One region of the Vibrio sp. 378 genome, then DNA from elsewhere that is predicted to be linked to it. Evidence: predicted binding sites of a transcription regulator. Region 1 holds the regulator's gene; each other region holds the start of a gene.

Evidence for each region. Region 1 encodes CRP, which controls carbon source genes, mostly activating them, when cyclic AMP is high. Its sites were predicted from a motif close to TGTGANNNNNNTCACA; they were not measured.
Region 2: recB (exodeoxyribonuclease V subunit beta) is a predicted target of CRP. The motif match lies at 8,348-8,363, and genes of this name have one in related genera.
Region 3: ectA (diaminobutyrate acetyltransferase) is a predicted target of CRP. The motif match lies at 5,385-5,400, and genes of this name have one in related genera.

The regions. Positions count from the first base shown of each region.
Region 1 is NZ_JAWOUO010000020.1:25,124-36,298, reverse strand. It holds gene R7Q48_RS22060 (ABC transporter ATP-binding protein) at 1-1,480, shown strand, start outside; gene R7Q48_RS22055 (TIGR02444 family protein) at 1,477-1,965, shown strand; gene R7Q48_RS22050 (hydrolase) at 2,053-3,060, shown strand; gene R7Q48_RS22045 (YheU family protein) at 3,094-3,306, shown strand; gene R7Q48_RS22040 (phosphoribulokinase) at 3,432-4,301, shown strand; gene crp (cAMP-activated global transcriptional regulator CRP) at 4,542-5,174, shown strand; gene R7Q48_RS22030 (DUF1338 domain-containing protein) at 5,311-6,102, opposite strand; gene astD (succinylglutamate-semialdehyde dehydrogenase) at 6,351-7,808, opposite strand; gene astA (arginine N-succinyltransferase) at 7,837-8,856, opposite strand; gene R7Q48_RS22015 (aspartate aminotransferase family protein) at 8,967-10,178, opposite strand; gene R7Q48_RS22010 (aminodeoxychorismate/anthranilate synthase component II) at 10,540-11,127, opposite strand.
Region 2 is NZ_JAWOUO010000006.1:267,235-278,409, reverse strand. It holds gene R7Q48_RS13630 (DUF2850 domain-containing protein) at 1-284, opposite strand, end outside; gene argA (amino-acid N-acetyltransferase) at 447-1,784, shown strand; gene R7Q48_RS13620 (hypothetical protein) at 2,185-2,373, shown strand; gene recD (exodeoxyribonuclease V subunit alpha) at 2,408-4,555, opposite strand; gene recB (exodeoxyribonuclease V subunit beta) at 4,555-8,229, opposite strand; gene recC (exodeoxyribonuclease V subunit gamma) at 8,557-11,175, opposite strand, start outside.
Region 3 is NZ_JAWOUO010000007.1:242,939-254,113, forward strand. It holds gene R7Q48_RS15055 (arylsulfatase) at 1-1,395, shown strand, start outside; gene R7Q48_RS15060 (aspartate kinase) at 1,542-2,963, opposite strand; gene R7Q48_RS15065 (ectoine synthase) at 3,050-3,436, opposite strand; gene ectB (diaminobutyrate--2-oxoglutarate transaminase) at 3,451-4,716, opposite strand; gene ectA (diaminobutyrate acetyltransferase) at 4,751-5,284, opposite strand; gene R7Q48_RS15080 (BCCT family transporter) at 5,599-7,257, opposite strand; gene R7Q48_RS15085 (3'-5' exonuclease) at 7,450-8,199, opposite strand; gene R7Q48_RS15090 (DUF294 nucleotidyltransferase-like domain-containing protein) at 8,196-10,076, opposite strand; gene proV (glycine betaine/L-proline ABC transporter ATP-binding protein ProV) at 10,513-11,175, shown strand, end outside.

The DNA.
Region 1 (11,175 bases):
GACCCAATTCTCGGGTGGTTGGCGTATGCGTCTTAACTTGGCTCAAGCGCTATTGTGTCGTTCTGATCTACTGCTACTCGACGAACCAACCAACCACTTGGATTTGGACGCGGTAATGTGGTTAGAGCGTTGGCTACAAAACTACCCTGGCACGCTGATTCTGATCTCGCACGACCGAGACTTCCTTGATCCAATTGTTGGTCGCATCATTCACATCGAGAATCAGCAGCTGAACGAATACACGGGTAACTACTCGTCATTCGAAAACCAACGCGCACAAAAGATGGTGTTGCAACAAGCGATGTTTGAAAAGCAACAGAAGCAGATGTCGCACATGCAAAGCTACATCGACCGCTTCCGTTACAAAGCATCAAAAGCACGCCAAGCCCAAAGTCGTATCAAAGCTTTGGAGCGCATGGAAAAAGTACTGCCAGCTCAATTCGATAACCCATTTAGCTTTCAATTCCGTGAGCCAGCTGCGCTGCCAAACCCAATCATGATGATGGATGAAGTATCTGCAGGTTACGGTGACAACCTCATCTTAGAGAAGATCCGCTTAAACTTGGTTCCTGGCAGTCGTATTGGTCTACTCGGCCGTAATGGTGCGGGTAAATCGACCTTAATCAAGCTGCTCTCTGGTGAACTTAACGCGCAAGGTGGTGACCTAACTTACTCACAAGGCGTGAAAATTGGTTACTTCGCTCAGCACCAGTTAGAAACGCTTCATCCTGAAGAAACGCCGCTGCAACACATGATGCAAATCGCACCCGATCAAACCGAACAGCAGCTACGTGATTACCTAGGTAGCTTTGGCTTCCAAGGTGACAAAGCACTAGAAAAAGTTGCGCCGTTTTCTGGTGGCGAAAAAGCCCGTTTGGTATTGGCTTTAATTGTGTGGCAAAAGCCAAACCTGTTGCTACTTGATGAACCGACCAACCACTTAGACTTGGACATGCGCCAAGCACTTACGATGGCACTGCAAACATTCGAAGGTGCGATGGTGATTGTTTCGCACGACCGCTATTTACTGCGCGCTACGACCGATGACTTGTATTTAGTGCATGATCGACAAGTTGCTCCGTTCGACGGTGATTTAAATGACTATTATAAATGGTTAACCGAACAACAAAGAGCGGAACGCAAAGAAGCGCAGGCTGCGCAGCCAAGCAAAGATACGGCCAACAGCGCAGCTGCGAAGAAAGAGCAAAAACGTCGCGATGCAGAGTTTCGAAAACAGACAGCGCCAATTCGCAAAACGCTGACACAACTAGAAAATAAAATGGATAAGTTAGGTGCTGCACTGGCCGAAGCTGAAGAACAATTGGCGGACAACTCACTGTATGCGGCCGAAAATAAAGCTAAACTTAACCAAGTGCTGGCACTTCAAGCTTCCAGTAAAGCTGAGCTCGAAGAAATTGAAATGGAATGGATGTCTGCTCAAGAAACGTTGGAGCAGATGGAGCTAGAGTTTAATCAATGAGTAATCAACACGCTGAATACACACTCACCCTAGAACACCTTTGGCAGTTTAGTCTGCAATTTTATGGTGTGCGAGAAGTGAAAGAGGCGTGTTTATCATTACAGAACAACTACCACGGTAACGTGAACCTACTCCTGCTGCTCAGATGGCTCGATGAGCAGCAACTCATTTTCCAAGAAAAAGACTGGCCCTTGGTGCAAGACTGTCTAGGTAGGAGCGAAACTTTACTTCACTCCTTTCGCGACCTTCGTCGCCACCTTAAGTCTCAAGTCAATGACGCTTTGTATCGTGAGACCTTGCAGTTTGAGCTGCAACTAGAAAAGCAGCAACAAGCGGATTTGGTGGACTGCATTAACTCACTTGCACTACTCAAAAATGATGGTGACCCACTGACGTTGAGATACTGTCGTCAACTCGGTGGGGAGCATTTGCAGCAAGCCTTTGCTATTCCGGTGCCAAACATTCAACCACCAAAACGCCCATAAATCTGTAGAATACCTATAATCTTTATAAAGGATTATATTAATAAGTTCTTCAACGGACACCGAAGGACCGCATAAGAGCAGTTAGGTATGACACAATTTTTCGCAGCCGCCGGGATCAAAAACCCGCATCTCCAAACGCTTTTGCCGCGTTTTATTCGCAAAAAAGCGTTATTTACGCCGATTTGGCAAACCCTCGATACATCCGATGGCGACTTTCTCGATCTCGCGTGGAGCGAGGACCCAACCCAAGAGCCTGCACAAAAAAAGCCGATTTTTGTTTTATTTCATGGGTTAGAGGGGTGCTTCTATAGCCCTTATGCCAATGGGCTAATGAATGCATTTGCTCAATCTGGATGGCTGTCGGTGATGATGCATTTTCGTGGCTGCAGCGGTAAACCAAACAAAAAAGCACGAGCTTATCACTCGGGAGAAGTGATGGATGCTCGTTACTTCCTAGAGCACCTTGAACAACGTTTTCCTGATAATCCCAAAGTTGCAGTTGGTATTTCTCTTGGCGGTAACATGTTGGCGAATTATTTAGCCCAATATAAAGACCACCCTATTTTGAATGCAGCGACTATTATCTCAGCGCCTTTAGACCTAGCGGCGTGTGCGAACCGTATAGAACAAGGCTTTTCAAAAGTGTATCGCCGTTACCTGCTTTCTTCACTGAAACGTAACGCGTTACAAAAGCATCATCTACTGCATGGTGAGCTTGCGCTGTCCTACAACTCAATAAAACGTGTCACAAGATTGTATGAATTCGATGATTTGATCACGGCACCACTGCACGGTTTTAAAGACGCACAAGATTATTACGATCAATGTTCTGGCTTAAGTAAACTACAGCAAATCACGCTACCCACACTGATCATCCATGCCAAAGACGATCCGTTCATGACCGATGATGTGATACCGAAGTTTGTTTTGCCAGATAACATTGATTACCGTCTCTTTGAACACGGTGGCCATGTTGGCTTCCTAACAGGAACGGCGTTAAAACCTAAGTTTTGGTTGGAGGAAGCGCTGCCCGCGTATTACGAAAGTATCGCCGCAGATTACCTTTCTGCTGTATCCAAGCAACGAACGCAGTAAACTAGCCGCTCATCATAAAAGTTAGAGGTATTTATGATCATTCCATGGCAAGACATTGCGCCGGAAACATTGGAAAACTTAATTCGTGAATTCGTCTTACGCGAAGGAACGGATTACGGAACCGTTGAGGTTTCTTTGCAAGACAAAATTGATCAAGTTAAAGCTCAATTGGAAAAAGGTGAAGCGGTTATCGTGTTCTCTGAGCTACACGAAACCGTCGATATTCAACATAAAACAAAATTTTAGACCCTTCACATTTTACCGTATCCCACTCGATGACAAGGTATTGTTACGTGCTATAGTGGGATATCGACCGTGCAGTAGTAACTCTACTGCACATTACAGGTAAGTAATTTTCGACAAGGTTTGTCATGTCAGCTAAACACCCAATTATTGCGGTTACTGGTTCGTCCGGTGCCGGCACGACCACTACATCTGAAGCCTTCCGTAAAATGTTCAATATGATGAACGTTAAACCCGCATGGGTTGAAGGCGATAGCTTCCATCGCTTTACTCGCCCAGAAATGGACATCGAAATTCGCAAAGCCCGCGAGCAAGGTCGACACATTAGCTACTTTGGCCCACAAGCTAATGACTTCCCGGGATTAGAAGAGTTTTTCCGTAAGTTCGGGCATGATGGTACTGGCAGCGTGCGCCGTTATCTGCACACGTTTGACGAAGCGGTTCCCTACAATCAAATGCCAGGCACGTTTACACCGTGGCAAGACTTACCCGAAAACAGCGACGTGCTGTTTTATGAAGGGTTACATGGTGGCGTGGTCGATGGCGATGTTAATGTTGCTCAACATGTGGATTTCTTAATTGGCATGGTGCCGATTGTGAACTTAGAGTGGATCCAAAAATTCGTACGTGACACTCGCGATCGCGGCCATTCGCGTGAAGCGGTAATGGACTCAATCGTGCGATCCATGGACGATTACCTCAACTATATCACTCCGCAGTTTTCTCGTACTCACATCAACTTCCAGCGCGTACCGACCGTTGATACTTCCAACCCACTTAATGCAAAAGGCATCCCTAGTTTGGATGAGAGTTTTGTGGTGATTCGCCTACGCGGTATCAAGAATGTCGACTTCCCATATCTGCTGGCCATGATTGATGGCTCATTCATGTCACGCCACAACACGATTGTCGTACCCGGCGGTAAGATGAGCTTTGCAATGGAGCTCATAGTTCGGCCTATCCTACAACAGCTCATCGAAACAGGGAAAATTGGCTAAAAACCTGCCTGCGAAGATGTTTACTTTTCATACCGTGATCATGTGCACAGTTTTGCTTACAAAATCTCAATCATGGCACGATTAAAATCAAGAAATCGTTTTCGAAAAAGGATACTATTTCTTACCGAAACACAAGAGAGCTTGCAGCATATAAAAAGTGCTCTTATTCTAGTAGGCCTAATTCAGGCTTAGCTAAAATATGGATAGCGCAAGCGTACCCTGCAGAGGAAGTGAGATATTATGGTTCTAGGTAAACCTCAAACCGACCCAACATTAGAGTGGTTTCTTTCACACTGTCATATTCATAAGTACCCTTCAAAGAGCACGCTAATTCACGCGGGCGAAAAGGCAGAAACTTTGTACTACATCGTTAAAGGTTCTGTTGCGGTTCTTATCAAAGACGAAGAAGGTAAGGAGATGATCCTTTCTTACCTAAACCAAGGAGACTTTATTGGTGAACTTGGTCTATTCGAGGAAGACCAAGAGCGCACAGCTTGGGTTCGTGCTAAATCTCCTTGTGAAGTTGCTGAAATTTCTTTCAAGAAGTTCCGTCAGCTTATCCAAGTAAACCCAGACATCCTAATGCGTCTTTCTGCGCAGATGGCTCGTCGTCTTCAAGTAACTAGCCAAAAAGTGGGTGACCTGGCGTTCCTAGACGTAACTGGTCGTATCGCTCAGACGCTTCTGAACCTTGCAAAACAACCAGACGCAATGACTCACCCAGACGGCATGCAAATAAAGATCACTCGTCAAGAAATCGGTCAAATTGTTGGCTGTTCTCGTGAGACAGTAGGTCGTATCTTGAAGATGCTAGAAGAGCAGAACCTAATCTCTGCTCACGGTAAAACCATCGTGGTTTACGGTACTCGTTAATCTCGAACTAGAGTGACACGAACAAAATTATAAAAGCCACCAATGGCAACATTGGTGGCTTTTTATTTGCTCATGACCAAATGAGATAGGGTGCAGCGAACACTAATGAGTAAGCTTAACAGGTTAACCCTAAAACTTAGCCATTCGTACTTTCAAAGATTTTGTCAGCTGAAGCAGCCACGAAACCTGGGTACAAATCACCATTTTCCATCGGATAGCGCTTAGCAAATTCATAAAACCCGCCAGGGATAATTTCAGTGCCTTCGCTAAAACGAACCGCTACTTTATCTGCCATGGTCGATGACTGCTCTAGCAACACCTCAGGAGTGCCCTTCACTTCACCACCATTTTCATTAATGGTAAACCCAGCGGTACGCAGATGATTGTTTACCTGCTTCACTTCTTCATATTCATTGAGCTGGTTAACGCTCACCGTGAAGTGGTTTGCTCCGTAACCATGCGCCGCAAGCCAAGATGCGTACTCACTTTCTTTAGCCAACGTTTGGTAATCAGCAAAGCTTAAATCCCACAAGCGTCCACCATGTAAGAATGCGCTATCGTTCAGCTTGTCAGCATCGACTTGTGCCACCAAATTTTTCACAATCTCTTGTAGCTCAGGCGAGCACTCTTCAACTTTTAGCTCACTAATAAATACTTTAGGTTGCTTCGGATCTGGGTGCTCATAGTGCTTAGCAACCAGCTTTTTGCTTTCGAAAACGTAATCACCACACGCCTTGTAACCAATAGCTACAAATGGCTTAGCTAGAGTTTCAATACCAAGAGGCGCGATATTGAAGGTACGTAAAGCTATATGATCATTAATCAGAGGCTCATCTTCTTGAAGCAGCTGATGCACTTTAGCAGCCGAAGGGCAAAGACGTTGAATGTAATCTTGCCATAGCGATTCAAATAACACATCGGGCGTCATAACGACTCCTTGTTACGAGATGTAGAGTTTAAAGGTAAGCGGAAGTTGGCTGCTCGTTCACAACAAGAGTTGTCCAGAATAATGAACGAGCAACCATCAACCTGTGACGGTAAATGCCAGTCAGTCAACACGCTTTTCCGAGTCTTTGCTCACTTTTCGTGTTCTGCCAACGATCACTACAACCCATACCTAAATGATGCGCCGGCAAGGTGAGCCGCAATGCATAGTTGCGACTCTATAATAAAAACTTATAGCGCTACACCTGGACTCAATGTTGCAGGCAAGACAGTTTCTTGACCTTCCATTGATGCCATTGGGTACGCACAGTAATCTGCTGCGTAGTAAGCGCTTGGGCGCAAGTTACCCGACGCCCCCGGACCACCAAATGGCGCATCACCGCTTGCACCAGTGAGCTGGCGGTTACGGTTCACGATACCTGCACGAATGTGGTCAACGAAGTATTCCCACTCTTGGTCGTCGGTTGAAACCAAACCAGCAGATAAGCCAAAGCGCGTATCGTTTGCTAGCGCCACGGCTTTATCTAATCCTTCGTAGCGCACCACTTGCAGAAGTGGGCCGAAGTATTCTTCATCTGGTAACTCAGCAATGTTCGTTACATCAATGATGCCAGGAGAAACAAACGCCGCCTCTCCTGCTTTCGCTTCAATCAAGCTTTCACCGCCAAGAGACTGTAGATTAGCTTGTGCGTCAAGAATAAACTTGGCTGCCGCGACCGAAATTTGCGGTCCCATAAATGGCGCAGGTTCTGCAAATGGTTGGTCTACGCGAATATTGCGTGTCGCTTCAACGAGTTTGGTGATAAGCGCATCGCCTTTTTCACCCAATGGCACATACAAACGACGAGCACACGTACAACGCTGCCCAGCACTGATAAACGCTGACTGGATGATGGTGTAAACCGTGGCATCCAAATCACCATATTTATCAGAGATCACCATCGGGTTATTACCACCCATTTCTAGTGCGAGCATCTTGCCCGGTTGACCCGCAAATTGACGGTGTAATACATGCCCCGTATTTGCGCTACCCGTAAACAGTACGCCATCGATGCCTTTTGCGTCAGCGAGCGCGATACCAGTTTCTTTCGCGCCTTGAACAAGGTTAATCACGCCTTTCGGCAGACCGGCTTCTTCCCATAGCTTCATTGCCAATTCACCCGTCCATGGCGTTTGCTCAGACGGTTTGAAGACTACCGTGTTACCAGCCAGTAGCGCAGGCACAATGTGACCATTTGGTAGGTGGCCTGGGAAGTTGTAAGGACCAAACACCGCCATCACGCCCAATGGGCGGTGGCGCAATACGATTTGGTTGCCTGCTGCTTCACGGCTCGCCTCACCAGTGCGGTCATGATAAGCGCGAATCGAAATGGCAATTTTACCTGCCATTGCCGCTGCTTCAGTGCGCGTTTCCCAAATTGGCTTACCAGTTTCTTTGGCAATGACTTCGGCGATTTTTTCGCTGTTCTCTTTTACTTTCTCCGCAAAAGCCAACACGATTGCCTCACGCTCTGAAAATGGGCGCTTTTTCCAGTCAATAAACGCTTCACGCGCTGCAGATACCGCCTGGTTCACCTGCTCTGCCGTTGCACCTTTGCCTTGCCAGATCACTTCTTGGTTGTACGGCGACAGAGACGTAAATGCTTCACCCTGACCTTGTACCCATTCACCTGCAATCCAATGTGTCATTGTTTCTATCCTTAAATTCTGTCGTCTGTTACTGCGGAAGAAGGCGAACGAAATCCCCTTCTTCAACCGAAAGTGCATCCGCAACGTCTGGTGCGATCATTACGCTCTGTGTCTCTGCGTCATACGCCGCCTTAGTGACTGTCGCACGGAAGTTCTCGAAAGATGAATTACACATCAAGAAGTCTTGTGTGCTGGAATGTTCAGAGATTTTGACTTGCGCGCGGAATGAATGACGTACCGACTCAATATTACGCAGATCACACTCAACCGTTGGGCCACCATCGAAGATGTCGACGTAGCCTCGGTTGGTAAAACCTTCACGCTCAAGCAGCTTCAGCGCTGGACGCGTGTTATCATGTACTTGACCAATCACGGCTTGCGCTTCTGGGCTGAGCAGGTTGATGTAAATAGGCAGTTTCGGCATCAAGTCGGCGATAAAGCCTTTCTTGCCGATACCTGTCAGGTAATCTGCAAGCGTGAAATCGATAGAGAAGAAATGCTCTTGAAGCCATTGCCAGAATGGTGAATTACCCTCGTCGTCTGAAACGCCACGCATCTCCGCAAAGATCGTTTCAGAGAAGCGCTCTGGGTGCTCTGCCATCATTAGGAAACGACACTTCGACATTAGACGACCATTCAGACCTTGGCGGAATTTCTCACGCAAGAACAAGGTACAAATTTCGCTGTTACCCGTGTAGTTATTACCAAAAGTAAGCAGTTTAACGACGTTGTTAACGCCAAGCTTTGGCGACGAGTGCACGACTTTACTAATGTGATATGAGTAAAATGGGACATCCCAGCCGATAGATGCTTCGATTCCGGTGGTACCCGCAACCTCACCCGTTTCAGAGTCAAAGCCAACCATCAGGTAGCCTTCATCGCCTGGTTCTGCCACATCTGGCTTACCAAAGCTGTACTCTGAATGTTTGATTCGATTGGTTAACAGTTCTTCGTTAACCGGTAGAGATGTAAATCCGTGACCAGACTCCACCGCACAAGTGTGCAGTGCGTCGTAATCCGACATCGCGATAGGGCGAACTACTAGCATCAATACTCCCTCCAGATGCAAGAAGATCCTAACTATATTGTAGGAACAATTCCCCCTATCAGAGATCCTTGACGGGGGTGTCTGCGTTGACGTTTAAACTGATATCGCGCTTAAACTAAAGTCGCGATCGCTTTATCCAGTTTCGCCAAGCCTTCTTCAATTTCTTGTTGTGTGATAACGAGTGATGGTGTGAAACGTACGACATTGGCACCCGCAACCAATACCATGAGACCTTGTTTACCTGCAGCAACCAGCACGTCACGCGCACGGCCTTGCCATTCTTCATTTAGTGCAGCGCCAAGTAATAGGCCTTGACCGCGCACTTCTGAGAAGATGTTGTACTTCGCGTTGATCTTCTCTAGACCTTCACGGAACATTGCTTCGCGTTCTAGCACACCAGCCAACACCTCGGGCTTAGTAACTTCATTTACAACCGCTTCTGCAACCGCACACGCTAGTGGGTTACCGCCATATGTAGAACCGTGAGTGCCCACTTTCATGTGCTCTGCCAATTTTGCTGTCGTTAGCATTGCACCGATTGGGAAACCGCCACCAAGTGATTTCGCAGTACTTAGAATATCTGGCGTGATACCTAAACCTTGGTAAGCGTAGAAGTTACCTGTACGGCCATTACCAGTTTGCACTTCATCGAAGATCAGTAAGGCGTTGTGTTTGTCACACAGCTCGCGAACCGCTTGAGCGAACTCAGGCGTTGGTGGCACGATGCCGCCTTCACCTTGTAGTGGCTCCATCATGACCGCACAAGTACGATCAGACATGTGCGCTTGTAAAGCTTCGATATCGTTGTAAGGAAGGTGTGTCACGTCGCCTGGCTTAGGACCGAAGCCGTCAGAGTATGCCGCTTGGCCACCAACCGTTACGGTAAAGAATGTACGACCGTGGAAACCTTGTTTGAATGCAATGATTTCAGATTTCTCAGTGCCATAAACGTCTGCTGCATAACGACGTGCCAGCTTCAAAGCGGCTTCGTTTGCTTCTGCGCCAGAGTTAGCAAAGAACACACGCTCAGCAAAACTCACTTCTGTTAGCTTTTTCGCCAGACGAAGGGCTGGTTCGTTCGTCATAACGTTACTTAAGTGCCAAAGCTTGTTAGCTTGCTCTGTTAGTGCGTTTACCATTACTGGATGACAATGGCCAAGACAGCTCACTGCAATACCACCAGCAAAGTCGATGTATTCATTACCTTCCTGATCCCAAACACGTGAACCTTCACCTTTAACAGGGATCATTTCCATCGGGTTATAGCAAGGTACCATTACCTCATCGAATAAACCGCGCTCTACTTTAATTTCCGTTGTCATTGCACATTCCTTCTTGATACCGCATGCGTAGCAGATAAGCGAATTTAACCGGCTCTCTTTGCCAGCAAATAATGTTTTGCATTTAAGCTATTGCGGCATTGTATTTACATTTAATTAACCATTTCAATAGTGATTTATTCTTTTCGTTCTCGAAAGCAACTTCCATTAATCACTGCTTATGACTATTTATGCATCAAGAAAGTAAAATAGAGAAGTGATTTTTTATAAATGTTATGTAATACAGGGGATAGAAGGTTTAAAAAGACATGAATAGACAAAGAGACTCGAGAGAATCGCATAGTTTTGCAATCCGCTCACCTCAGCAAAAAGATGAATGATTTGTTAAGAAAAGTGATCGCGATCAGATCGCTTTGCGTGCTAAAAAGTTCGCAAGCAACTCGTGACCTTGCTCAGTTTTGATTGATTCTGGGTGGAACTGCACCGCATCAATTGGCAAGGCTTTATGTTGGTAACCCATTATTTCATCCATGCTTCCGTCCGGCAGTTCTGTCCATGCAGTCAGTTCAAACACGTCGGGTAAAGTACCGTTTTTCACCACAAGAGAGTGATAACGGGTTACCGTGAGTGGGTTATTCAGATTTTTAAACACACTACGACCGTTATGACGAATCGGTGAGGTCTTACCGTGCATCACTTGTCGTGCACGTACCACTTCACCCCCAAACACTTGCGCTATCGCTTGATGGCCAAGGCAAACACCCAATATTGGAAGCTTACCAGCGAAGTGTTCTATCGCTTTCAGTGAAATACCTGCTTCGTTCGGCGTACATGGCCCTGGCGAGATCACCAAATGAGTTGGGTTGAGCGCCTCAATGCCTTGGATATTGATTTCATCGTTACGCACCACCTTTACGTCTGCACCAAGCTCGCAGAAGTATTGGTAAAGGTTGTAGGTAAAAGAGTCGTAGTTATCGATGATCAACAACATAAAGGGTCGGTTGCTCCAATCCGTTTTGGCAATGCTTACGTAGTGAAT
Region 2 (11,175 bases), on a different contig from region 1:
GTAGAACCATTTACGGTAACACCGCGCTCACTCAACACAAATTCTTCACGAGCATAAGGCGCAACATCTTGCTCAACCCAGCGACCATAAATTGTCGATTTGGGAATGGGCGGATTAATGGTTCGAGTAATCAAATCACTATACAGCATGCACACGACAACGGTTCCAACTATCGCTATAAGCATGAGAGAACGCTCTAGCCACTTACGAAGCATTGATTTAGATGACGTTTTTGACAGATTTGAAGCAGTGATCGCAGCATTCTTATTAACAGCAGAAGACATGAGGTTCACGTATTGAGGAAAGACGCCACCATTGTAACCTTCCCTCTTAACGGGACCAAGAACCTACCTCAATATGTTTGTGCTTTATTCCAAAATTTCACCTTGCCACCAAGTGAATAAAAAGGCATTATTTTAACATAATTAAACAAAGGAATGGCTGTAGTGAAAATTCGTAGTACTGCTCTCGTAAAAGGATTCCGTCAATCAACACCTTATGTCAATGCTCACCGCGGAAAAACCATGGTGATCATGCTGGGCGGAGAAGCCGTCGCACACAAAAATTTTGGCAATATTATTAATGATATCGCACTCATGCACAGCCTCGGAATCAAAGTCGTGGTGGTGTATGGTGCACGTCCTCAAATTAATCAGCTGCTAGAAAAACAAGACCTCACTACGCCTTACCACAAAAATATCCGCATTACGGATGAATCGGCTTTATCTGTTGTTATGCAAGCTGCCGGACAACTTCAACTTGCGATTACTGCGCGCCTATCAATGAGCCTCAACAACACTCCGATGGCAGGCACCCAGCTCAATGTCGTTAGCGGAAACTACATCATTGCTCAGCCACTCGGCGTTGATGATGGTGTGGACTATTGCCATAGTGGACGCATTCGCCGCATTGACACCGACGCGATTAATCGCACGCTCGACCAAGGCTCTATTGTGCTACTTGGCCCCATTGCTAGCTCTGTGACTGGCGAGTGTTTTAACTTACTTTCTGAAGAAGTCGCGACACAACTGGCGATAAAGCTGGGTGCGGATAAGCTGATTGGTTTTTGCTCCGAACAAGGTGTCATTGATGACAACGGCAATGCTGTCGCCGAATTACTGCCAATTGAGGCGGAGCATGTCATCAAAACGCTCTCTGAAAATACGTCTCCTGATCTAGATTACAACACAGGAACACTGCGCTTTCTTAAAGGCTCTATTGCCGCTTGCCGTGCCGGAGTACCTCGTAGCCACTTGATCAGTTATAAAGTAGATGGCGCCTTAATTCAGGAGTTGTTCTCTTTCGACGGCATCGGAACCCAAGTTGTTATGGCGAGTGCTGAACAAGTGAGGCAAGCTAATATTGACGATATTGGCGGTATCTTAGACCTCATTCGCCCGTTAGAAGAACAAGGTGTACTGGTTAGGCGCTCTCGAGAGCAGCTAGAGCAAGAGATTGGAAAATTTACCATCATCGAAAAAGACGGCTTGATTATTGGCTGTGCTGCCCTTTACCCATACCCAGAAGAGCGTAAAGCTGAGATGGCTTGCGTAGCGATTCACCCTGACTATCGTGATGGAAACCGAGGTTTGTTACTGCTCAACTACATGAAACATCGTTCTAAATCCGAAACCATTGATCAGATTTTTGTCCTCACGACACACAGTTTGCATTGGTTTAGAGAGCAAGGTTTTTACGAAGTCAGTGTCGACTATTTGCCCGGAGCCAAACAAGGGCTATATAACTTCCAGCGTAAGTCAAAAATCTTAGCGTTAGATTTATAGCTTAACCTTAAATCAGGGAGCGAAACTTAACGTTCCGCTATACCAAAACCTCAAGGTGCGGGATTCAGCTCATTGACGCTCAATCCTGCACATCAAGTTTGTTTTGGAGTAAGGCCTCACATAAATCCTGCTTCGAGCTAGCGAGTCATCATATAAACACCAACTTAGCAATACGCAAACCATTGCTTGATTTTCGTTCCAATTTTATCTTTTAAATATACATTTGGTTGGCTATACTCTGCTCGCTAGTGATTGGTTTTTAACCAATACGAATGGATCTAGGTGATGTAATGTAGCCTTCACCCTAAAATACTGGGCAATTGAAAAACTAGTTAGCTCCGTATTGCACACCAAGGACAGTTGTTAATCTGACTTTAAATAAGCCGAGACGAGCACTGTTATGAAAACAATCATTTGTAATTCGCTTCAAAGTTTCTGGGATATGGCTGACAATCAGTTTTTAGAAGGCCTAGACGTACACTGTGTTTTTCCCGTAAATGACGCTATCCGAGATTTTATTCTTGCTTATCAACAGCAATACAAAATACGCAGCGTGTCTTTTACCAATGCGTTTGCAAAACATGCATAAAAGAAGACCGAGCCATAAGCTCGGTCTTCTTGTTTTAGTTGGTAAGCCGCTTTACTAACCCACTCGCGCGAGTGGTTTTCACCTTAATGCCTCGCTTCAGAACATTGAGTTCGGCGTAAAGAGCTAAACGCTTTTTCGCGCGGGTAATGCCTGTGTAAATCAACTCACGGGTTAATATCGGACTAAAGTCTGGTGGCAAAATCATCAGGGTGTAATCAAATTCACTGCCTTGCGATTTATGGATGGTCATGGCGTAAGCCGTTTCATGTTCAGGTACTCGGCTCGGTAAGACCGATTTCACACTGCCGTCAGGTAACTCAAAAAAGACTTTCAAACGCGGTTCTTCTTCAGTGTCATCTCGCATGCAAATACCAATATCACCGTTATACAAACCTAAACCGTGATCATTACGCGTAACCATGACGGGTCTGCCGTGGTACCAAATTTCATCCTGAACTTGAATGAACTTGCGCGCCGCGAGCGCTTTCTCGATGCGTTGGTTTAGCCCAGCCACACCGAAGTCACCTTCACGGATCGCGCACAGCAGTCGGCATTGGTTGAAGGTATCTAACGCCGCTTTGGCTTTGTGCGTTAGCGACTCTGGCTCTCCGGTTTTAGGATCAGTTTCCTGTTGTCCAATGCGTTTGAGGTAACGACCGTATTCCTGCACCAACGTCTGCATCATTTGGTTGTAATGTTGACTACTTAGTGCGAAATGTTCGATATCGGAAAAGTCACGCGCCCAGACGCTATCTACGCTCGCAGCAGAACCTGAGTTAACCGCTTTTGCCAACTGACCAATGCCTGAGCGAGCGTCAAATCGGTAGCTCTTTTGCAGCATACATAAGCTATCGGCAATGCTGGAGGCACTGTTCCCCGTATGGGCTAAAGTATCGAAACCTGTCAGTTTTGCGATGGCTGACGCCTGCTCTTTGCCATAACCCAATGCATGGAACGAACAGATATCACCCAACACAGCCCCTGCTTCAACTGAGGCAAGTTGGTCTTTATCACCTAACAAAATCAGCCGCGCATGCTTCGGTAAGGCATCGACCACTTTGTACATCATTGGTAAATCAACCATCGACGCTTCGTCGATAACTAAAATATCCAAATGCAGTGGATTTTGCTTGTTGTGACGAAATTCTGCGCTATTAGGAATCGCGCCAAGCAATCGATGTAAGGTACTCGATTCAGTCGGAATTTTGACTTTTAGCTCCGGAGAAACTGGCAGTTCTTGCACTGCTTTACCAATGGACTCGGTTAATCGCGCCGCCGCTTTCCCCGTTGGGGCCACCAGCTTGATGGTTAGATTTTTCTCGTGCGTCGCCTGTTCAATTAAAGCAGCAAGCAATTTGGTTACTGTCGTCGTTTTACCCGTACCAGGACCACCAGAAATCACAGCAAATCGACGAGTTAACGCAACCGCCGCCGCGACTTTTTGCCAGTTCACACAAGCAGAAAGTGGCACCAGCTCATCCAGTTGCTGCAAATCCTGAACCTTGCGCGCATTGCTAAGCACGGAATCAATGGCGTGCCAATCCAACGATTCGCTTGCGACCACATCAAGGTGGTCACACACCAATTGTTGACGCAACACTTGGTTGCTGCTTCCCGCTTCTACTGCTTTGCCTAACGCGTTAAACAGAAAATGGTATTGGCGTGCAAATAAATGGTTGAGCAACTCGGATAATCGCGCAAACTCTTGTGGTTGCAAGTTAACTGCGGCGCCCAAGTGATTAAGCTTTTCCGCCAGAGTCACTTCATAATGCCAATAGCGGTGCAGATACAGACGCTCGCCATCGAACATCAACGGCAAGGCTTCTCCTTGCGCGCCGACCAAGCTGGAATTTTGTAATAGTTCTATCCAGTCTATAACTTGTAGCTGTGTGTTGAGCGCCAATGCCGACTCACCAAACAGCCCTAGCTTACTGGCTAAATCCGTAGATTGCCCTTGTGCATCGAACAGAGACAGGCAGATATGTCCTTTGCCAAGCTCACTACTGACAACACCAGCGATAAACGCCATTGCTTGGCTATCCGACTGTTCATCATGCGTTTGAGAATCAATAAAACAGGCGAATTGGTAGTCGAGCTGACGAATAGCGCCTTTGTGCGCCAAGCGTTCCAGCACTACCAATAGACTATCTTGGCCAGAATGAAGATTGTGATTTGTCGTCATTAAAGTAGCTCCATCTGCCCGGCTTGAGTTGAGCGCGTTTCAAGTACTTGACCATCAATCAAACGATCCATCTCTTGTAAGAAGTCTAAGGTTGGTTTCGCGGCAAAAATGCCGTGGTCACTCTGCCCATCCATGCCGCGCAAGAACAAGTAATACACGCCACCGAAGTGATGATCATATTGATAATTCGCCAATCGGCTGCTTAGGAAACGATGCAGTGCTAACGCATAAATCTGATACTGCAAATCGTAGCGGTGATCCGCCATCGCCGATTTCAGAGCCTCACCATGGTAGCTCGTCACATCGTCGCCAAGATGATTCGATTTCCAGTCAAGCACGTAGTATTTACCTTGATGTTCAAACACCAAGTCGATAAAACCTTTGAGTATACCTTGCACGGTTTGGAAACCTAAATCCCCCGCTTTCGCCGACAACGGATCGTGACGTTGAATGACTCGGTTTAACGCCGGTGCAGACAAAACTTCAATCGGCAGCAAAAATTCCATCTCCACCAAACGTTGCGACGGTGCTTTTTGATTCAGCAGCAAAGACTTACCATCCAACGGCGTTGCGAGTACGGTATCAATCAATTGCTGTAAAATGGGTAACCACTCTTCATCGAGCTGTTCGCTTTCCATCAAACCAAGGATGATTTGTGTATTCTCTTCCGTCGTGGCTGGCTGAGTAAATTCAATTTCCTCAAACAGGCTGTGCAGGAACGTACCCGGACGCGCACCACGAGGGAAGGTAAAAATAGAACGCTCTGGCTCCACCAAATCCGCTTCGTCTTGTTCTTCAGATGAGTCGATATCAAAACCCGTAATCTCAATCGTGGCATCATGCTCGGCGTGATGAGAGCCTTGCTTGACCAAGCCAGAATAACTGGTGATGCGCCAGTTTCTATCGATAGGGTTTTGCAGCTCTTTCGCGCTAAGATCGTGTATTTCTTCTTGTGGCGCTACGTACTTCTCTTCGAGTTGCTGCGGCGGATCGGCCACAACGACACAATCAAGCTCGTCTTGTTGCTTTGTTAAACCTTGGTACAAATCGTTAATGCCACCTTCTTGACCATTTTGAATCAAATAGCCAATCGCACTGCGGTGTACGCCGGTTGGCTCTTTGGTCGAACGGCCATTGCGCAAAGGCGAGGCTCCAATAAAACACGCATACACAGCACGCGTTAACGCCACGTATATCAAGCGTAAGTCTTCCGCCAAACGCTCTTTATCCGCTTGCTTCATGGACGCATCGTTGCCAGTGATATCCAGTACCGTGCGGTCATTGGCTGCATCGTAATATTTGGCTTCACTGGCTTCTCGATAGCTGAACACAAACGGCAGAAACACGAGGTCATACTCCAAGCCTTTTGATTTGTGAATAGTTACGATCTGCACTAAGTTACGTTCCGATTCTAAACGTTGGATTTGGTCATCACTGCCACCCAAACCGTTTTCCGCATCACTGATAGACTGAGCGAGCCAACGCAGCAGACCGTGGTCGCTATCCAGTTCATTACTGGCTTGTTGAAGCAGTTCACCGATGTGCATTAAATCGGTAAGTACTCGCTCACCATTCTCACCCTGTGAACTAGCACCTTCTTCTAGTAATCGCTCGGCAATATGGCGTTTGCTGATCACCGCGCGCAACATCGGCAGCACACCACGTTGAACCCAAAGTTTGCGATATTCTTTGAATTCGTTTACGGCGTTTTCCCACACCACTTCATCGTTATTAAGTGCATCCAAACTTGCTGCGTCGAGGGCAAACAGCTCAGAAGCAAGACTTGCACGCAGCGCACGGTCATTTTCTGGAGTCAGCACCGCTTGCAGCAAACGCTGTAAATCCTGCGCCACCGAACTGGTAAACACACTGTCTCGGTTAGACAGATACACGCTGGCAATGCCTTGGTCTGCCAGCGCTTGTTTGACCATTCGACCTTCACTACCTGTTCGAACCAACACCGCGATATCGCCCGCTTGAACCGCTTTCTGTTTTTCGCCATTCACCAGACACGCTTGCCCCTGTTGAGCCTGCGTCAAAATGGTTTGGATTTGGCTTGCGGTCGCCTCTGCCATTCGAGTCAAATACTCGCCTTTTGGTAGCGGTTTATCGTCCGCTTCTTGCAACCAATAAGTCAGCGCTGGTTGCTTTTGGCCACCCATAGTCCAAATGCGTTTTTCGGCATTGGGACTGTACTTAACGGGTAAAAACGGAATGTCCGAATCATAGATAAATGGACTATCAGGCAAAGCAAATACTTGGTTTACCGCCTGCACCATATCTGCGCTAGAACGCCAGTTGGTTCCTAACGTGTAGTGGGCACTTACTTGGTTACGCGCTTTGATGTAAGTGAAAATGTCTGCGCCACGAAAGCCATAAATCGCCTGCTTGGGGTCACCGATCATAAACAAACCACATTCTGGGTTGTTCAGATAAATACGGCTGAAAATACTGTATTGAAGCGGGTCGGTATCTTGGAACTCGTCAATCATTGCGACAGGATACAAAGTACGAATACGCGCCGCTAAAAGCTCGCTTTCGTCCGTATCGATAGAAGCAGAAAGTTGCGTCAGCAAATCATCAAAAGAGAGCCACTGTTTTTGATTTTTCGCGTTAGCCAGCATCACACGACAATGTTCAATTGCATGAGCAAGCAGTGGCGCTTTTAAGCTGATTGGGTTGGTAAGAAATGTTTCAATGGCTTCAAATACCGCATGCTGCGGCGCACTGCCTTTCGGTGTTTTTTCCAACAAGACGTTTTGCGCGAACTTCTCCAGCTTGTCTGGATAATCGTAACCTGTAGTTTCCGTTGCCGCCCAAGCGTTTACCGCCTCCAACCACGTCGGCAGAGACTTTTTGGTGTAGCTGCGTTTGTTAATATCTGAACCTGAAATTAGCGTTAAGAAGTCATCTTGGCTTTCTCGCCACTGTGCTTTTAATTCATCAATTTTTTTCAAATTTTCAGTATGAAGATCAGCCAAACTGCCTTTCATTGCCGGAACAGAAAGGCTTAACGGCGCACCAGTTAAGTAATTGCTGATGTCAGACAATAACGCAGATGGAGAGCCCCATAGCTGGCGAATTTCTCCAGCCAAGGTAAATGGCAACGGGTAGAAATTGCGGCGCCAGTAATCGGCTACAACTTGCGCTTTTAGGTGACTTTCATCGGTCACAAACTCGTTATTAAATCGGCTGCCAGATTCAAACGCATTTTGCGTTAGCATACGTTGGCAAAAACCGTGAATGGTGTAGACCGCCGCCTCGTCCATCTGACGCTCTGCCTGCAATAAAATTTCTGCGGCTTGCTTGTGATCGTCAAACTCATTAAGCAAAGGTTGGATCACCGGGTCGGAACTCTGTCCACGCGCAAACGCGATTCGCGCATCATGGATTCTTGCCCTGATACGATCGCGTAATTCCGCAGTTGCCGCTTCGGTAAAGGTTACAACCAGAATTTGGTCGACCGTAAGCGGTACGCGATGTCGAGTTTCCGCGCTGCCATGACCAAGCAAAAGACGCAGATATAAACCTGCAATAGTGAAGGTTTTACCTGTACCTGCTGATGCCTCGATTAACCTCGCACCGTGCAGAGGAAACGTCATCGGTTCTAGTGGCGTTGGTTGAGGTTGCTCTGTGCGGTCTAACGTATGTAGAGGACACTCTGCACCTGACATTTGATCCATAACGCTGAATCTCTCCGGATTATTTACTAGGACGTATCACCTAATAAATGTGATCTATAGTTAAAAATTCTATTAATATGTTTAACAAGTTGGATAATTTAGAGCTTTGTGAGATCTTTCTCACGGTTATCCATAAGACGTACCGTTAGTATGCGCCCCACGAGATAAGCCAAACCTTTTTGGCGGCACAACTCAAATGAATTAAACAAAAGTATCATGGTCCCTCTGACCTTGTGGCCGTACAGCGAACGCCCTACAAAAAATAATGATTTTCTGGCGGCCACCCTACTCTTCCTTCTCTTTATCCAGCTGTCTTTATTACGCTTTTACATCATCAGCGTCTTGAACCGCTAAGCGCGCACCTTGCAGTACTAATGCTGTCAGCAAACGAACTTCTGAGGCCAACTCATCATTCCAAGCAGGCCAAATTCGAGAGATGTACGCATTACTGCCTTCGCCCGGGCTCATGAAGCCATCATTGAATGCGTCAGCCATTTTCTTCAAAGATTTCTCTTCGTCATCGACCCACTGACCGCGGCTAAAGCCCGCTTCAACACAAGCCAACGCCGTTTTCGGGAAATAAGGCAAAGGCTTAGTCATGCCTTCGAAGAATAAGCGAACTAATTCAGTCAGTAGCTGTTTGGCATACTGAGCATCGGCAATTTCTGGGTAGATCAAATGCAGCGCGCCTTCTTTACGATCGTAGCCAATCAGATGAGTTTTCTTGGCATAACCCGACGCCGACATGGCAAGGTGATCGATCCACGCTGCAAGGTAATCTTGCGCTCGAATCTTACCGCTTCGGTAGCGAATCAAACCGGATTGGTAGCATTGAGTCAGCCAACCAGTCAGGCGAACGTTTTTCTCTTCGCCTTCATTTCGCTCAAACAAAGAGTCAAACGTCAGGTCGATTTCCAAATCGTCTTGAGGCGCACCAGATAAAAACGCCAGTTTGTCCACCAGCTCTTCCGCCTGAACTCGGTTGGTTTCAAACTCGATATAACCAAACGCCCCCACCGGCAGTTTGCCTTGCGCGCGCTGTTGACTCATAAAGTGTTTAAGCACCTCTGTTTTTTTCTCTGGCTGCATCAATGTCGTTTCAAGCAAGGTTTCTAACAGCTCATCACGCATTTGATAGCTTTCCAAACCACCTAAAACAAAGGGTTCGTCGTCTTCCATCACCGGCAGTGGCGGTTCAAAGATTACTTTTAAACGACGATTGAAAAAATACTGCACAGGTAAGCGCCAGAAACGTTGCAACTCGACTAAGTCGAGCTCAAGTGGGAACGTCGCTCCTAACAGATAGTCGTCTAATGCCCGATTAAAATCAGGACGAACATAGCCTTGCGATTGACTGCTTTGAGTCAATGCCGCTGGAATCCACTCTTTCGCGTAGCTGGCGTGCATGCCTTGGAACGCACTTGGGCTAAACGGCACCATGGCGTGGGTATTCACCAACGCATTTAATAAGTTGTCGCCAGACTCATTAACGGGCAACGCTTCATCACCACTTAAACAATAGTTTTGGTGGCAGTATTCCATCAGCTCAGAAACCAGAACCGAAGGCACTCGCTCGGTATTGTCTTGGATTGAACGGCCAACATAACTGATGTAGAGCGTTTGCTGTGCCGATAGCATTGCTTCGAGGAATAGGTAACGGTCATCATCTCGGCGCGAACGGTCGCCCGGTTTGGTTCTTCCCGTCATCAAGTCAAAGCCTTCTGGCGGCATGGAACGCGGGTACACGCCGTCATTCATCCCCAGTAGACATACGGTTCTAAACGGAATAGATCGCATAGGCATCAGGGTACAAAAGTTCACTTGACCAGCAAGGAAGCGCTGGCTGACTCGTGTGCCAGATAATTTGTTTTGAAGGTATTGGCTGATGATCGACGGCGATAACGCATCATCAAATGCGGCATCAGCTAATTGCTCTTTGAGTTGGCTGAGCGTATCGCGAATGGATTTGAGTGCCATTTCGCCTTCTAACTCAACCGAGAAGAAGTCATCCAGCAGTGAAACCAAAGTCTCTCGCCAACCATCGATAGTTTGAACATGAGAAAGTTTGCTTCGATAAGTGCTAATTTGTTGGATAAAGTGTGCCAACTTGCCCGCCAGCTCTGCGCCCATGCCTTGCACTTCGTTGTACGGAGACAAACTGCCTTGCTCGGTTTCAAACAAGCCTGCGGATTCTGGCATCGCGTAGCCAAGCAACATGCGTTGAATACCAAATTGCCATGTGTTTTGACGGGTTTCCGGCAGTTCAAATTCGCGTCCGGTATTGGCGTCCAACCCCCAGCGAATTCCCGATTCCTCAACCCATTGTTTAGCTTGTAAGAAATCACCTTCGCTGAGTTCAAAACGCTTTAATATCGCCGGAGTTTCCAGAAGTTCGAGTAGTTCTGATGCCAAACAGCGCGTATTGGGTAAGTTCACCAACTGCATAAATGCGGCCAGAATTGGGCTCTCTTGATCGGCGGTTCGGTCAGAAATCGAATATGGAATAAAACGCTCACCCGGCGCGTTACCAAAGACCGCCTGAATCGCAGGGCTGTAAGCGTTGATGTCCGCGACCATCACGATAATATCGCGCGGTTTTAACGTTGGGTCAGCATCGAACATCGCCAATAGTTGATCATGCAGCACTTCCACTTCACGCATCGGGCTGTGACAAGCGTGTAGGCTCAGTGATTTATCACCCAAGCTAACCACTTGTTTGTGATGACTGTTTTCAATCTGTTGGTCATCTTGATGTTCTTCAAGATTGAGAATATCCGCTTGCAATTGATGGAGCAGACTGTCGCGCTCAACATCAACAAAGGCTTCAATTTCATGAGATTCCAGCTGAGACAACAGATACATATTGTCGCGCCCGAGTTTACCCATGGATGCCAACAGACTGTTTCCGACCACATCGGTGTGCAGCTCATCGATCAC
Region 3 (11,175 bases), on a different contig from region 1:
GACCGTATCGCGAATGAAGGTGCGTTGTTCACAGATCACTACGGACAACAGTCTTGTACTGCTGGTCGCGCTGCCTTTATTACGGGTGAAGAGCCATTTCGTACGGGTTTGTTAACAATTGGTATGCCAGGCTCTGACCACGGCATACCTGATTGGGCGCCAACCATTGCAGACCTGTTAAAAGAACAAGGTTACATGACGGGTCAATTTGGTAAAAACCACTTAGGTGACCAAGATAAGCACTTACCGACAAAACACGGCTTTGACGAATTCTTCGGTAACTTATATCACCTAAACGCAGAAGAAGAACCTGAAACTTATTACTACCCTAAAGACCCAGAGTTTCGTAAAAACTATGGCCCTCGTGGTGTCATTAAGTCTTATGCCGACGGTAAGATTGAAGACACTGGCCCGATGACACGAAAACGTATGGAGCACGCAGATGAAGAGTTCCTAGAGAGCTCTTTGGCATTTATGGAAAAAGCAGTTAAGGCGGATAAACCCTTCTTTATTTGGCATAACGCCACTCGTATGCACGTTTGGACTCGCTTGCAGGAAAAATACCAAGGTAAATCAGGCGTAAGCATTTATGCCGATGGTATGCTGGAACACGATGATCATGTAGGTGTTTTACTCGACAAGCTGGATGAGCTAGGTGTTGCAGACAACACTATCGTTATCTACTCAACGGACAACGGCGCAGAAACCATGACTTGGCCAGATGGTGGCGCAACACCATTCCATGGTGAAAAAGGTACAACTTGGGAAGGCGGTATGCGTGTTCCTCAACTGGTTCGTTGGCCAGGCGTAATTAAGCCAGGAACCAAGATCAATGAAATGATGGCACACCAAGACTGGTTGCCTACATTATTGGCAGCTGCTGGCGTACCTGATGTAAAAGAAAAACTGGCAGAAGGCTACAAAGCAAATGGCAAAGAGTGGCGTGTACATTTAGATGGTTATAACTTCATGCCATACTTTGAAGGTAAGGAAGAAAAAGGCCCTCGTGAGTCGCTGCTTTACTTTACGTCTAATGGTGAATTAAACGCTGTCCGCTGGAATGACTGGAAACTTCACTTTGCAACGCTTGAAGGGAACCTAAGTAACGCAGTTCGTTTTGCTCCGAACTGGCCTAAAATCATCCACCTACGCGCTGACCCATTCGAAAAAGGCCCAAGCGAATCACAAATGTACTTGCGTTGGATGGCTGACAACATGTGGCTATTTGTACCTGTACAAGACGTTGTGGGAGAGTTCTTTAAAACACTTCCAGAATACCCAATGCAACGTGGCACAGCGATGAACCCTGCTTCACTAAACTACGACTCTCTAAAAATGCAAGAGAAGCTGCAACAACTAGACAAAGTTGAACAAGAAATCAGCAAGTTTAAGTAAACTAAGTTAACGTCAATTAATCAGTAACATAGGAACTTACTTAAATCGCCTGTTTAGCCTATACAAAGTGGGCATTGTGAGTACAAACTGAAAAACAAAAAAAGGAGAGCTAACCTGCTCTCCTTTGTATTTTAACCGTGGATAAACTAAGCCACATTAACCGATTTAGCTAAACTGCTACTTTGGAAAAACTCATCATGCAATGCGCAAATCGCGTGCTGGTATTCCTTATCACCGACAACAAATTGAACATTTACATTTCTCAATGATGAGTGCAGTGCAACTGGCGTAACGCCATTATTCATCAATGCAAGCACACCTTTCGCCAACGTCTTATTGGTATCAATTTGAGAACCGATGGCTGAGATAAGCGCGACCATACGGCCTTTAATCGAGGCATTCGGATAACGTTTCTCTGCTTTGTACAATACTTTGTTTAAGCTATCAGTACTGCCACCTAGATAGTAAGTAATAGAGTTCGCGTTCATCTCTTTACCAACCAAACTTACACGAGCATCGGAGATGATTTCCATCAATTCGTAACTAACGTTATCGGCTTTTCCTACCATTGCTTGGTCAAACAAATGCAGTGCAAATACTTTTTCTTTACCTGCGATGATCTCGACTTTGTCTTCTTCCGGACGATAGCTTGAAGAGATCAAAGTACCTTCGTGTTCAGGTTCGAATGTATTTTTAATCTGTAGCTCAATACCACTTTCACGTAAACCCGCAGCGGCATTTGGGTGAATAGCTTCCATGCCAAGGTTGGCAAGTTGGTCTGCTACGTCATAGTTTGTACTACCAATTGGTAATACTTTTTCAGGGCCAACAACGCGTGGGTCTGCTGAGCTCAAGTGGTACTCTTTGTGAATTACTGCTAAATCCGCTTTTGTTATTGCTGCAATTCGGCTAAATGTCATCTCACTATAACCTCGGTCATAAGTGTGCATTAGGCCCTCTTTACAGTAAGCATAACCTGTCACGATTGGCAGTTCTTTTGATACATCGATATCAGCAAACGCGTCACTGATCGACTCATCAAGGCTTCTTGGCGCTTGATTATCCCAACCAGACAGGTCAACGAACTTAGCGTTAATACCCATATTTTTTAGTTTTAGTGCTGTGTTGTAAGCACTATGTGCCTCACCGATAGACGAGAGAAACTCTCGAATTTGAGGCAAGTACTGGCGCAACGAAAATTGACCGTACTGACAGGTTTCTAAAATATTCGCGATACAGTTTTTCGCTTCAGCAATGCGGGAGCGAATGAATTTATCCGCACGGATACGATTCATTGGGTCCGCAAAAATATTTTCATTGGTCAGCAACATACGGCTTTCAACGTACGCTAACGCTTCTTCCCATTTGTCGTCGCGTTTCGCGATAAGCTGATAAACGCCTGGTTTACTGGTTTTTTTACACTCGAGCAGCGCATCGGTCATACCACCGTATGCAGATACGACAAAAATACGATTGTATGGTGTTTTGGGACGAAGAATAATATTGTCGAGAACAGCATCAAATGCTGTCATTGATGTACCGCCGATTTTTTCTACGGTAAATGTCATGATAAGCCTTTTTTGATTGGTAACTTTAAAAAGAAAAAAGAAGAGATAGTAAAGTGTGGGGTGGCAAAGCACCCCACCATCATCTTTTAGTCAACGAGAGGATAAACACCGTTTTCATCGTGCACTTCAGCGCCAGTAATCGGTGGGTTAAACACACACGCCATTACCATTTCTTTATTCTTATAAGCTCTCAAGTAGTGCTCATCGTGTTTATCAAGGATGTATAATGTACCTGGTTTGATTGGGTACGTTTCTCCACCTACAACTTCAATCTCACCTTCACCACTCATACAAAACACCGATTCAAGGTGGTTTTGATAGTGAATATGAGTTTCTTTATCTTCATAAATCGTTGTGATGTGGAAAGAGAAACCCATGTTGTCGTCTTTCAACAACATGCGGACACTTTCCCAGTTATCTGAAACAACACGTCGTTCGCTGTTGCGGCATTCATCTAGAGTTCTGACGATCATAATTAAAATCCTTATTAAGATGCTTGTTTGAAATGTTTCGCAGCGATAGTCTCTACTGCATTTTCAAAGATGCTTAGTCCTTGATCTAGCTCTGATTCGCTGATGGTTAGTGGACAGAAGAACTTCACAACTTCATCGTCTGGACCCGCTGTCTCTATCACCATTCCATTCTCGAAACAGTTTTTCGCAATTTCAGATGCCATGTCACCATTGATACATTCAATACCAACCATCATGCCGCGGCCTTTTTTCTGCACAAACATTTGTGGAAAGCGACGAACACAACGGTCAATAACAGCACTTACCTTGTCTGAACACTGCTTGATGTGTGTTTCAAAATCATCGTTTGCCCAGTAAATTTCTAGTGCTTTTGCAGCAGTAATAAAGGCGTGATTATTGCCACGGAACGTACCGTTATGCTCGCCTGGCTTCCACTGGTCAAGCTCAGGCTTAAGTAATACGACAGCCATCGGCAAACCGTAACCACCGATCGACTTCGATAGCGTCACGATATCCGGTTGGATACCAGACGGCTCGAAACTAAAGAAAGTACCGGTACGTCCACAACCTGCTTGAATGTCATCGACAATCACAAGAATGTCATTGGCTTTACAGATTTTGCTCAAACGTTGTAACCACTCGTTTGAAGCAGCATTTAAACCACCTTCACCCTGCACAGTTTCAAGAAGTACAGCGGCTGGTTTATCCATACCTGCAGAGTTATCATTTAGCATGGTTTCGAACAGCGCGAGACCATCTACGCCAGCGTAACCTTCAAATGGAATACGAGTGACGTTACTTAGACTAGAACCGTTACCTTGTCTGTGATGCTGGTTACCCGTTGCAGCCAGTGCGCCAGCAGTACAACCATGGAAACCGTTAGTAAACGCAACGACGCTGTCGCGGCCTTTTACTTTTTTAGCCAGCTTCAATGCCGCCTCAACAGCGTTAGTGCCTGTTGGGCCCGTAAACTGAACCTTGTAATCCAAGTTTCTTGGTTTAAGGATGTAAGTATCCAACGCTTCCAGAAACGATGCTTTCGCTTCTGAGTGCATATCCAAACCGTGAGTAATACCGTCCATTTCAATGTACTCAAGCAACGCTTGTTTTAGTACTGGATTGTTATGGCCGTAATTTAGAGATCCCGCTCCAGCAAGGAAGTCTAAGTATCGTTCACCTTGTTCTGTTTCTAGCCAGCAGCCTTTCGCTTTACGAAAAACGACCGGGAAATTGTTTGAATATGAGCGTACGTTGGATTCCTGCTTTTTGAAAATATCCATGATGAGACCGTTTTTAATTCCTATTGTTTGAGGATTATTTGAGAGGAATGCGATACAAATATTCTGTATCGTGTTTGCCTTTAAAGTGGGCTTCTTCATCCAAAAATGTGCTTACTTGGCCAGAATTGCCGTTCATCGCATCTAACTTTTTGAACAGTGCCCAAGAGGCTTTATTATCTTCCGTGATGGTAGTTTCTACCGATTTAACACCGCCTAATTCCTCTCGGGTGAGAAGTTCTTTCAACATGCGGAATGCTAAACCATGACCTCTAAAGCGAGGTGAGACTGCAACTTGCCAGACAAATAAAACGTCTTGCTCGTCTGGTTTCTGATAACCGGAAATGAAACCTGCGATTTCGCCTTTTTGCTCAACCAAAATACTGGTTTTGCTGAAATGCGTAGACTGTAGGAAATTGCAATAAGATGAGTTCATGTCCAATGGAGGACAGTCTGCAATCAAGCTGTAAATGTCGTCACCATCAGAGATTTTAGGCTCACGAAAAATCCATTTTTTACTTGAGTCTTCTCCAATCTCTGGATAAAGGACCCAAGGTGCTGATGTGATCATGTGAAAATACATATCCTTTGAGGTCTAATTAAATTTCCTTTTTATTATGGGCATCCCTCGCGACTAAAAATCAAATAATCCGCCTTTTTATCGGTATTTTTGTGATGCAAATCACAAAAATAAACCTATTAACCAAAAGTTAAAATAGTTCGAGGTCTAATTTATTAAATAGTCACCTAAATGCGCAGTACAAAAAACAACCAGAATAAGACCATTTTCCATGCTGTTCATTTCTCAGAGAAAAATAGAAATCCAAAAAAAAGCGGCATGCTTTCGCATACCGCTTTTATCAATAATTTAACTGCTGATACTAGTTATTTTGATTTCTTAGAAACCGCCTTTGGACGAGGTTCATCCATCAAACCTTTTATCAAAGATACCGTTGCAACAAGCAAAACAATAGTAAATGGTAAACCAGTCGTCACCGCCATTGCTTGAGCAGCAGCTAGACCACCACCCAACATCAATGCAATCGCAACCAAACCTTCAAACGTACACCAGAACACGCGTTGTGGCGTTGGTGCATCGACCTTACCGCCCGCAGCAATAGTATCAATAACCAGTGATCCTGAGTCAGAAGAGGTAATGAAGAACACCACGACTAAGATAATGCCGACAAAAGATGTTATCTCAGCCAATGGCATAACATCTAACATGGCAAAAAGTTTTAAAGGTAGTTCTGCGTTAAACACCGCCTCGTAGCCATCATTAACGTATTGGCTAATTGCGTTACCGCCAAAAGCCGTCATCCATAACACACAAACTGAAGATGGGATAAGAATAACGCAAATAATAAACTCACGAACTGAACGACCGCGAGACACACGTGCGATGAACATACCCACAAATGGTGACCAAGAAATCCACCACGCCCAGTAAAACGCCGTCCAGCCTTGAGAGTAATTCACATCCTCTCGTCCAAATGGCATAGATAAGGCGGGGATATTAGCCACATAGGAAACGATGTTCTCGAAGAAACCAGTTAAAATCGCAATCGTCGGGCCAACAACAATAACAAATAGCAATAGCAGCGCTGCAAGACCCATGTTGATTTCAGATAAGATTTTCACGCCCTTATCGAGTCCAGCCACAACAGAGATTAAAGCGAGCGCAGTAATGCCAATAATCAATATAACCTGCGTGGTATTGGTCATTGGGACATCAAACAGGAAGTTCAAACCCGTAGCGGCTTGAGATGCACCGTAGCCTAGCGATGTTGCTAAACCAAAAACCGTCGCTACCACTGCAAGAATATCGATAATATGACCAGTCCAACCCCATACACGCTCACCAAACAAAGGGTAAAAAATTGAGCGCATGGTGAGTGGCAAACCTTTGTTAAATGAAAAGATAGCCAGTCCAAGAGCCAAGAGCGCGTATATTGACCACGGATGAAGTGCCCAGTGGTAAATCGTCGCAGCCATCCCTAATGCCGAAGCTGCAGTTGCATCGCCCTCTGCACCACCTAGCGGTGCCCAGTCAGTACGTACACCATTCTCAACGCTCACGCCACCAATCGCAGAACTAAAATGGGACATCGGTTCTGATACCCCGAAGAATACGAGACCAATGCCCATACCTGCAGCAAATAGCATTGCCAACCATCCGGCATAGGAGTAATCCGGTGTTGCTTCAGTACCACCGATTCGCACACGGCCCAATGGTGTGAAGATCAATCCGACACAGACAATGACAAAAATATTACCTGAAGCGAGAAAAAACCAGTCTAAATTGTGTAACAAACCCGCTCGTAGGTCTGCAAAAAACGGCTCTACCTGTTCTCGGAATAATAGTGTTATCACAACAAACATGACGATTGCTAAGCCAGAAATTGCAAAAACACGGTTGTGAATATCAAGGCCAAATGGGCCTACCTTTAGCGCAACGTTATCCTGACCAATTTGATAGTCAGTATCTATTGCGTTTACTTTTCCATCGGGGCGTTGAATGCCACCGTTATTATCGGTGCTCACGGATAATCTCCTTAAAAATACGTGACCAAGTTTAAATTACTTTCGTCGGAGTTCGAGTAATGAAACGTCTTCATCACTACCAAGCACATGTTCATAAAACATTGTTCTTATAAGCGGTTACTCAATCCGCCATCATAATCTTAAAGCCCCCTATCTCTCATTGCATTTTATTGTTTTCACCATAAATAACGCCTATTGCCAAACCGAAGATATTGGCATGTTTCGATTAAAGTGATACTGCAGTTGTGCTTGAAACAGCTCCGCAGTTGCTAACGCATCCGTCAGGGCATGGTGAGGTTGATAAGCAGGGAGGCCATATCTTTCACGAGCGTGCCCTAATCGTACAGAACCGGGTTTCTTGCCTTTCAACTTATTGATAAAACCTCTGCATTCACGGCGTTGTATCGCATACTCAATATCTAACGTATCAACAACAGGAAACTGTATCCCCTCTCCGATGCTATTTAGCAAGGCGTTATTAAAGAACTGCCTTTCAATGTTCTTGTAGTGAACAAGTACCACTTTGCCTGACAACGCATCCAATATTTCACCCAAGATCTGAGACAGCTGCGGCGCGTTTTTAACCTCAGAGTCAGTGATACCGTGAATAATGACAGACTCGTGGTTTAACTCTCTGTTTGGGTTAACGACCCAATGAGCAGAGCCATTACATTGAACACGATCAATAGTAAACGGCACAAGTCCGATCGTGAGAATGACATCCTCTTCCGAGTTCAATCCTGTTGTCTCAAAGTCTACCGAGACAAATGGCACTTGTTCAATTGGTGTTTCCCCATTAACCATCGGTGTCGAATAGTAGCGTTTGAGCCTCTCGTCTTTCGCTTCTTTAGCGAGTTGTTTGAAGAACATTGACCACTCTGGCGTCTGGGATGTATCCAACAACGGCTGTTCTTTTTCTACTTTTTTTGAGAACCACATCATTTGCTACTTCTCTGGTATCGAAACTTAATGAAGTTCTGTGCGTTACTTAGAATTTGAAATGCTGCTTTTAAGTTTCGACGTTCAAATTCAGACATGTTCTCCGGCTCAATATTGTTGTCTGGCTCTTCTCCATTTTCTATATCAAGGGCTTGGTGACGAATTCGAACCATGTAGATTAGCTCCATCGCATCCCTTAAATCCAAACCTCGACCTTTCGGTAAAATGCCAGCATCATTAATGTCATCTAAACGGTCGAAAGAGTTTTGCGATCGCGAACCGATTGCCAAAGAATGCACCCGTATTAAATCGGCCAACGGAGCCGTCCCCCTTCGCTTCAAGTTAATCGAGTTGCGATGACGACCATCTTTCTCCATCACAAAGTCTTTGAAAAAGCCCAGTGGAGGCGTCCTACGTATTGCGTTATACGCCATACAAGCAAGAAAGCGGTTGTTTCTTTTCGCTCGTCTCACAATAAAGCTGCTTAATTGCTCCGCCCATTTCACTCGCCCATGCACACCGAGGAGATCAAAAAAGATATTACTATTTAACAATCTCTCAGGGGTTGGATTGTCTATCCAGTTTCCAAAGCATTCTTCCCATTCTGCACGAGTTTTTCGCCATTCTGGGTTGGTAGCCATAATGTCTCCAGTACAATAAGCATAGCCGCATGCCGCTAAACCATCACAAACAAATTTAGCAAACTTTTCAAAGTACTCTCCGTGAATCTCAACGTCATAACTGTTATCGAGAATAAGCGCGTTATCTTGATCCGTTACAATTAGCTGCTCATCCCTCGCCATTGAACCCATTGCGACTAAACAATAAGGAATGGGCGCTGGGCCGAACTCTTGCTCAGCTAATTCAGCGAGGCGTTGTTTGAAACTACTGCCTATAACCGACATGGCTCGACCAATCATGTGCGCGTTGGCATCTTCATTGACCATTCTTACGAAACAGTCTTTTACTTGTTCAGAAACCTGCTTGAGATCCTCGACACTGGTTTGCTGAAAAATAGAGCTCACTAGCAATAGGCTGTTCTGAGATTCGTAACGAACGATGTCCGTCATACCAATAATTCCTATCGGCTTTTTATCTTTTAAAATTGGTAAATGATGCACGTTGTAACGCAACATGGTTAACATGGCCTCAAACACATAGGCGTTATAATCCAATGAAACCACGTCATAACTCATGACCTCACTCACTGGAATATTGGTATCAATACCCTGAGCTAGTACGCGAATGCAAAGATCGCGATCAGTCAATATTCCAAGCAGCTGTTCGTCATCTTCTTCTGTGAGCTCCTCTGTCGGGCGAATAATGAGCAGAGAGGTGACATTTTCCTCTGCCATTAGTATCGCAGCTTCCTGAATTGAAGCCGTTGCCTCCAGAGTTACTGGATCTCTTGCTAAGATTTTACGTGCCTTAGCGGTGGTAAAGTCATTGCTTTCGGAGCGGCTAGATATTGCGCTTCGCAAACGAGCGCTATCTTCCAGTTCCATGTAGTCCGCAAAGTTTTCAAACTCATCACAAAGTTCATTGAAGATGTTTTCCGGAATACAGTAAACGAGAGTGTCTTCTATCGCTTTGGCTGGCATCCGTACGCGGTTGTTCATCAACAACCCCATCTGACCAAACAGTCCACCAGCATCAATCCTGTTATAGAGTTCACCTTTACGTCGATAAATCTCTACCGCCCCACTTCTCACCATATACAAGTCGCGGATCGTATCTCCGAAGTTAAGGATTTTTGTTCCTTGCCGAAAGTATGCAACCTCGGCATTGAGAGCAATTTTTCTAAGCTGCTCTTCAGGTAGGTCATCAAAAGGTGGGTACTGGCTAATGAAATTGAGCACTTCTAACTGTTCGGCTTCCATTTTTTATTCCATACGTTGCCTAAACTACAGCGATAAATATCACCCTGAGTGAAATCAAGCAATAAATAAATCTAAGGATAACAGTACCTAACCGATTTCACAGGACCAAGCCTTAACCAAAAATTAGAGCTCTAACCTTTTATATGTAGAGTTCTAAGCTATCACAGCTTATATCTATGCAAGCGAGTTGAGTTGAAATGTACAAAAAAATTCAAAATAAATTCAACCCTACGTCAGGGCAACATCATGGCGAATAAAAACACATCTCAAGCAATTGTTTTAAATATAAAAATAAGAATTGAACATACCTTGCTCAACGAATTCTCTATGCACGGCAGAACTAGTTAACCAACCCCCTTTCGTTGAAAGTTGAACTAAAATTAATTAGAGTACAAATCGTTAAACAGTTATAAACACACGAAAAAGGACAGATAACATGGATCCCATACTGGAAGTTAAGGGACTGTATAAAGTGTTTGGAGAAGACCCAGAGAGAGCCTTCTCGCTTATCGACAAAGGCGTCGATAAAGACGGTATTTTTGAACAGACAGGTTTAACAGTCGGCGTAAACGATGTATCTCTCACCATAAATGAAGGGGAAATTTTCGTAATCATGGGCCTTTCTGGCTCCGGGAAATCCACCCTTGTTCGACTTCTTAACCGGCTCATTGAGCCGACTAAAGGTAGTGTTTATCTCAAAGGAAGAGATATCGCCCACATCTCCGAAAATGAACTTCGAGAAGTTCGTCGTAACAATATCTCAATGGTGTTTCAAAGTTTCGCACTCATGCCACACATGACGGTGATTGAAAATGCCGCCTTTGGTTTAGAACTTGCCGGCATCGACGTTAATGAGCGTCAGAAAAGTGCCCTTTCCGCCTTAGAAAGAGTGGGTTTAGACCCTTATGCAGAATCTTTCCCTGACGAATTATCCGGTGGTATGAAACAGCGCGTTGGTTTAGCGAGAGCGTTAGCTTGTGATCCTGACATCCTATTAATGGACGAGGCGTTTTCCGCTTTAGACCCATTGATCCGTTCTGAGATGCAAGATGAGCTTATTCGTCTACAGAACGATGACAAACGCACAATTGTCTTCATT